Linked DNA regions of Rosistilla ulvae. The protein of the gene in region 2 interacts with the protein of the main gene of each other region in a pairwise test. Links are inferred from orthologs where the notes say so. Each region holds a gene or a part of one and is shown on either strand. Other genes may lie near its edges.

Region 1 (3,415 bases), 800 kb from region 2 along the record:
CGCCAGCAATTCAGGGCGCATCCAACTGGACGCTTGACTCGCGCGGACTGCCAAGTTCTGGAAGCGAGCCTGCATCGCTTGGTACTGGCCGTTGGTTTGATCTTCGGTCGTCTTCAAAAAGGCGTAGGTGCCCAAGCGTTCGGCCAGTCGATCCATCTCGCTATCGAAACGAAGCACCTCGGCCAAAACCGCAGCGGATTCTCCCAACCGTCCGCGATGGGATTCGTATTCGGGCATCCGGTCGTCGAACCGTTTGAAATCGGCTTCCCAGCTCGCATCATCGGCGTATAACCGCTGCAAATCCCAGGTGTCTTCGGTTGCAACTTGGTCACGATTAGGAAGCATCTCAACGCTCATCAGTTTGAAAATCCGTTGTACGTGGTGAAATCGAGTGAACTTGCGATCGTCATTCTACGAAAACGCCCGGCTCGCGAAATGGCGAGCGGCGTATGGAGTGAGGAGCGATCCGAGCGGACCGCTACCAATTCGGCAGGAGCACCAAAAAATGAAAACGCCTGCACCGACAAGGATCGGCGCAGGCATCGATTGGTTCCCACCGCGGCAGCGGCGAGGATTTAGACGTCCAGATTTCGGACGTCGAGGGCGTGCTTTTCGATGAATTCGCGACGCGGTTCAACCTTGTCGCCCATCAGCAGGCGGAACATTTCGTCGGCCGCTCCCGCATCGGTTAGGTTGACCTTGATCAGGGTTCGGTTTGCCGGATCGAGCGTCGTTTCGCGAAGCTCTTCGGCGTTCATTTCGCCCAGACCTTTAAAGCGAGTCAGCGTCAGACCCTTTTCACCCGCGGCGCGAACTTCGGCCAACAGCGTGCGAAGGTCTTCCAAGCCGCGAACGTTCTCCTCGCGGATCAGTTTAAATCGCGGTTCGGTCGCTCCGGTTCGTTCCTGAGGAATCAGGTCTTCGATGCCGAAGTTCAGCGGGGCGATCTCTTTGAGTGCGGAGTTGATCGTGCGGACTTCGTGCAATTCGACCAAGTGGCCCAACGTCGGCTTCTTGGCAGCATCCGCCTCGGCACCTTCGGCTGGAGCCTCTTCGGTTTCCTCGGGCTGTTCCAAGGTGACGTTCCGCTGTTCCATGAACGCGCTCAGTTCAGCTTGGTCCTGGAACCAATGTTCCTCTGGACCAACAAACAGGTGCAACGGTGGCAGACGGCCGCTGTTGGGATCGAGCCGCAGACTGTGAGCTCGCAAGCTGATACCGCGTCGCTCCAACGCCACGATCGCTTCTTCGCATTCGGCGAGGGTTTCGCAAAGCGTCCGCATCTCGCCACCTTCGACGCGACGTCCGTCTTCGGTTTCCAGGACTCCGTCGGCGAGACCGCGTTCCAACAACTGACGCTTCATCTCTTCATCGGTCTGCACGTACTCGCGGTGCTTCCCTTTGACGACGCGGAACAGCGGCGGCTGAGCCAAATAGACGTGTCCGCTGGCAACCAATTGGTACATCTGGCGATAGAAGAAACACAACAACAAGGTGCGGATGTGGGATCCATCCACGTCGGCATCGGTCATGATGACGATCTTGTTGTAGCGGCGTTTGGTCAGATCTTGATCGGCGCCGATACCGGTGCCAAAGGCCTGGATCATGCTCTGAACTTCTTCGTTCGCCAACACCTTGTCTTCGCGACTCTTGTAGGCATTGATGATCTTACCGCGAAGCGGCAGGATCGCTTGGAAGTCACGCATCCGTCCACCTTCGGCCGATCCACCGGCCGAATCACCTTCCACCAGGTAGATCTCGCATTCTTCCATGTTCTTGCTGATGCAGTCGCGGAGCTTGCCGGGCAAGCCACCGCCGCCCAGAGCGTCCTTGCGCTTTCGCAGCAGGTCCTTGGCTTTACGAGCCGCTTCGCGGGCTTCGGCGGCCAACAGTCCCTTGCGGACGATCGTCTTGGCGACCTTCGGATTCTCCTCGAGGTACTTGGTCAGATTTTCACCAATCCCGTTGGTGATGATCCCTTCGACTTCGCTGTTTCCAAGCTTCGTTTTCGTTTGACCTTCGAACTGCGGATGCAAGACCCGCGCACTGATCACGGCGGTCAATCCTTCGCGGAAATCGTCGCCGGTCGGCGTGATGGCTTTGAACAGCCCTTCCTTCTTACCGTAGTTATTCAGCGTGCGAGTCAGCGCGCTGCGGAAGCCCGAGACGTGCGTACCCCCTTCGATCGTGTGAATGTTGTTCACATAAGATTGCACGTTTTCGGTGAACTCGGTCGAGTACTGCAGGGCGATTTCGTATTCGACATCGTCGCGATGGCCGGTGAACGAAACAACTTCCGGGTGCAACACGTCGCTGGCGCGATTGAGATGTTCGACGAATTCGACGATACCGCGTTCGTAGCAGAAGTCGGATTCTTCGCCGTTGCGTTCGTCGAAGAACTTGATCCGCACGCCGCTGTTCAAAAACGCCAGTTCTTGCAGACGCTTGTTCAGCGTGTCGAAGTTGAACTTGGTGGTCTGGAAGATGTGCGAATCGGGCTTAAACGTTGTCTTGGTGCCGTTTTTCTTGGTCTCGTGTCCCTTCTGGATTGGACCTTGTGGCACGCCCCGTTCGTAGTTCTGGGTCCACGTCATTCCTTCGCGATGGACTTCCACCTCGCACCATTGCGAAAGAAAGTTCACGACCGTTACGCCGACGCCGTGTAGACCGCCGGAAGTTTGGTAGGCCCCTTCCTTAAACTTGCCGCCAAACTTGAGGACCGTCATCACGCCTTCGAGCGTGCTGACCTCGCGATCGAGTTCTTCAGACAATTGGTCGTGGCGATCGACCGGAATTCCGCGGCCGTCATCTTCGACGGTGACCGAACCGTCGGTGTGAACCGTCACCAAAACCAGCTTGGCAAAACCGGCCATCACTTCATCGATCGAATTGTCGACGACTTCGTAGACCAAGTGGTGCAGGCCGCGCCCCGTGGTGTCGCCAATGTACATACTGGGCCGTTCGCGAACGTGCTCCAGATCCGACAGGTGAGTCAGATCGGCAGCGTTGTAGTCCGCATTGGCTTCGCGTCGAACGGGTTCTGGGGTGGCGTCGGATTCCGGGGCGGCGTCGCTCATTGAATACCTGCGTTGGGACCGAAAAGAGAACGGCAATAAGGCCAAGATTCTATCAGAATCGCGTTCGGATGACGATGCCACTAACCCCCGGCTGATCCATATCCGGGGCCGATACGATCGAATTGGGGCGTCAGACGGCGTCGAGCTGATCGCATCGATCGAAATTGCGTCGAATATGGCGACATTGCGACGCAACCTCGGCGTCGGGAACTTGCTGTTCGCTCGGCAGCGGACGTTGCTCAAGAAGAGGGCTGAGGGAGCAAGCGATCGACGCGGCACAAGCCGTTCAGCCGTTAAAGACTGTGGCCGGAGAGGGCTGATTTCCACGTCGGGGAGGC
Region 2 (3,678 bases):
AGAAAGTCATCCTGCCGGAGCGTGCGAATGACACCACCGACGCGATCGCTCGCTTCGTACAGCACCACATCCCATTCGGGATGCCGGTGCCGCAGATCGAAAGCGGCGACGAGGCCACTGATCCCGCCGCCGATGACCGCAACGCGGGCATGGCGGGGAGGTGTCGGTTGAGGTGCTTGATCCGGCAATCGAGGTTCGCCTTACTCCGCGCCGTTTTCGTCATCGGGCGACGCGGTGTCGTCGGATGTCGCTTCGCTGTCGGATGCAGCTTCCGGAGCGGCCTCGCCATCGCTAGCCGGTGCCGAGGCATCAGCTGCGGTGACGGGAGCTGCCGCGGCAGCCTCTTCCTCTTCGGAAACCTCTTCCTTCGGAACGCGAACGATCGCCGCCAGCGAATCGCCTTCGCCAAGGTTCATGATCCGCACCCCTTGGGTGTTACGGCCGATCACGTTGATCTCTTCAGCGGCCACGCGTTGGATCTTGCCCCGCGCGGTCATCATCAAGATCTCCTCGTCGCCATCGACTCGCAAGCTGCCGATCACCTGACCGTTTCGGTCGGTCGTCTTGATGTCGCGAACGCCTTTGCCGCCGCGATTCTGGACGCGGTACTTCGCCGACGACGATGTTTCGTCTTCGGTCGGGTCGGTGTCTCCGTTGGGGCCAAACGGCGTTCGCTTTCCGTATCCGCGTTCGCAGATCGTCAGCAGCGTGGCGTTTGGATCGGCCACGACCAAGCCGACCAAATGATCGTCTTTGCCCAGGCTGATTCCCTTCACGCCCGACGTGTTGCGGCCCATCGGGCGAGCGTCCGATTCGGAGAACCGGATCGCCATTCCCTTAGACGTCGACAGCACGACTTCGTCTTCGGGTTTGATGATCACAGCTTTGACCAATTCGTCCCCTTCACGCAACTTGATCGCGATGATCCCGCCTCGCTTGGGCCGACTGTAGTTTTCCAGCGGCGTCTTCTTGACCAATCCGCCCTGAGTCGCCATCAACACGAAGTGCCCGGGCAGATTGAAGTCGCGAACCGGCAGGCAGGCGGCGATCTTTTCGTCTTCAGCCAGCTGCAACAAGTTGACGATCGCGCGCCCGCGGCTCTCGCGGCTGAGGTTTGGCAGATCGTAAACCTTCTGCCAGTAGACCTTTCCTTTGGTGGTCAGGAACAGCAGATAAGCGTGCGTGCTGGCGACGAACAAGTGTTCGATCGGATCCTCTTCTTCGGTCGCCGCACCCTTGAGTCCCTTGCCGCCGCGACGCTGCGCCCGGTAGGTGCTCGAAGCGACGCGTTTGATGTACCCGCGATGGCTGATCGTGACGACCATCGTCTCTTCGCGGATCAGGTCTTCCAAGTCGATATTGCCCAGCTCTTCGCCGCTGATCTCGGTGCGGCGGTTGTCGCCGAAGCGACGCATGATCTCTTCGAGATCCTCTTTGATCATGTCGTAGATCAGCTGTTGATCGGCCAGGATCTCGAGGTAGCCGGAGATCTCGATCAGCAATTGAGCGTGCTCTTCGCCCAGCTTTTCCTGCTCCAGGTTGACCAACTGGCCCAACCGCATTCGCAGGATTTCGTCAGCTTGAACGCTTGTCAAACTGTACGTATCGGAGACACCACGCTCCTGCTGGAACTGGTTGAATCCGGAGTCGCCCAAGGCGCGGGCCATCAGCGACGCAGGGCACTCGACGCCCATCAGTCCGATCTTCGCTTCGGGCTGCGTGCGGCTGGCGCGAATGATTTGGATGATCTGATCGATGTCGGCCAATGCCAACAACAGACCTTCGACCGAGTGCTTGCGGCGACGCGCTCGAGCCAACAGGAACTGAGTCCGGCGGCGGATTACGGTCACGCGATGGCGGACGAATTCCTGCAGGATCTCCCGCAAGTTCAATTCCCGCGGCTTGCCGTCGACCAGCGCCAACAAGATGATCGAGAAAGTGTCCTGCAGCGGCGAGAACTGATACAGCTGGTTCAGGACAACATCGGGATCGGCGTCGCGTTTGAGATCGATCACCAATCGGACCGGCTCTTTCAGATCGCTCTCGTCGCGGATCCCCGCGATCCCCTTGATGCGATCTCCGGTAACCAGGGCGGCGATCTTTTCGACCACGCGGTCGCGAGCCTGTTGGAACGGGATCTCGTTGACGACGATCCGGTTGCGTTTCTTTTCCGTTTCGATGCGGCAGCGAGCGCGAACGACCACGGTGCTGCGGCCGGTGTAATACCCGCGACGAATGCCTGCCCGGCCACAGATGATTCCGCCGGTCGGGAAGTCGGGGCCCTGGACGGTGTCCATCAATTCGTCGATCGAAATGTCGGGATTTTCGACCAATTGAATGATCGCCGTGCAGATCTCTCTCAGATTGTGGGGCGGGATGCTGGTCGCCATACCGACCGCGATACCGTTGGATCCGTTGACCAGCAGGTTGGGGAACCGGCCGGGCAAAACCGTCGGTTCGGTGCGAGCCTCATCGTACGTCGGAACGTAATCGACGGTGTCCAGCTTGAGATCGTCCAGCATCATCGCGGCGACGGCGCTCAAGCGAGCTTCGGTATACCGCATCGCCGCGGCGGGCAGACCGGCGATCGAGCCGAAGTTTCCCTGTTTGTCGATCAACAGGTGCCGCATGTTCCATTCTTGCGCCATCCGAACCAAAGTCGGATAGATCACGCTTTCACCGTGCGGGTGGTAGTTACCCGACGTATCACCGGAGATCTTCGCACACTTGACCCGCCGCGATTGGGGGCCCAGGTTCAGATCGTTCATCGCGACCAAGATCCGGCGTTGGCTCGGCTTCAAACCGTCGCGAACGTCGGGCAACGCTCGGCTGACGATCACGCTCATCGCGTACGTCAGATAGCTCTCCCGCAACTCATCTTCGATCGGCAGGTCGACCATTCGCAGGGCACCGTGCCCACCGCTGTCACCTCCGATGGGGATCGATGAACTGCCGCCGTTTTCGTTTTCGTCGCCGCTACCGTTTCCGTTCTCTTCGTCAGCCAATGAAGCGTCCTTTGATTACTCTTTCACCACTGTCGCTGTCCGCACCGATCACCGGGTAAACGCCTAGGGTGGCACTTCAGATCGGGCGATTCAAAACTCTCGCATCCGGTGGAATCACCGTCGGCGCGAGCGATCATGGAACAGACCAAGAAAGACCTCGGCTTACCGCCATAAAACGGGCGGTTGGGACAAGGTATATCAGCAACACTATCGAGGCGGAAATTCTAACCGATTTCCGCCTGATTGACAACGGGCCAAGAGCTTCCGCGTTGAGTCGTAAGTGCTACGCGATAAAGAAGTTGCGTCGTGATCTATTTGTTGCCGCTGCTAAAGATACGCCGCATCTCCTCGAGGCTCGTCGTGCCGCGAGCCACTGCCATGATCCCCTCGTCTTGCAGATTGCGATGCCCTTCGGCTTTTGCCACCTGCCGCAGCTTGTTGACGTCGCCGGTTTTCAGCAGCGCATCCTTCAGTTTTGGGCCGACGGTCAGCAGTTCATAAATCCCAAATCGGCCGTAATAGCCGCGATTGGCACACTTTGGGCAAGGGGGAAGCGGAGCGGGATTCCCCTTCTCATCGACCTGTTGTTCGATCGGCGGCGGCACAAACGGCTGGTACATCATCGCTACGCGGCCCTGCGGAATTCCCAGCTTTTGCAGCAATTGCGGCGGCG

What was found.
Region 1: the proteins of gyrA (region 2) and EC9_RS07695 interact in binary tests that used the Escherichia coli proteins (3 or more experiments, as listed by UniProt). The link is inferred for Rosistilla ulvae from one-to-one orthologs.

The regions. Positions count from the first base shown.
Region 1 is NZ_CP036261.1:2,114,860-2,118,274, forward strand. The notes cover bases 327-3,389. They hold EC9_RS07695 (DNA gyrase subunit B), read right to left. Parts: upstream 3,078-3,389; coding sequence 576-3,077; downstream 327-575. Other genes in these bases: pepF (oligoendopeptidase F), read right to left, coding at 327-345. Outside these bases: more of pepF, read right to left, coding at 1-326. UniProt on the Escherichia coli protein: DNA gyrase negatively supercoils closed circular double-stranded DNA in an ATP-dependent manner to maintain chromosomes in an underwound state.
Region 2 is NZ_CP036261.1:1,320,002-1,323,679, forward strand. What follows is about bases 1-3,326. They hold gyrA (DNA gyrase subunit A), read right to left. Parts: upstream 3,006-3,326; coding sequence 201-3,005; downstream 1-200. Other genes in these bases: hemG (protoporphyrinogen oxidase), read right to left, coding at 1-188; EC9_RS04835 (ATPase, T2SS/T4P/T4SS family), read right to left, coding at 3,317-3,326. Outside these bases: more of EC9_RS04835, read right to left, coding at 3,327-3,678. UniProt on the Escherichia coli protein: A type II topoisomerase that negatively supercoils closed circular double-stranded (ds) DNA in an ATP-dependent manner to maintain chromosomes in an underwound state.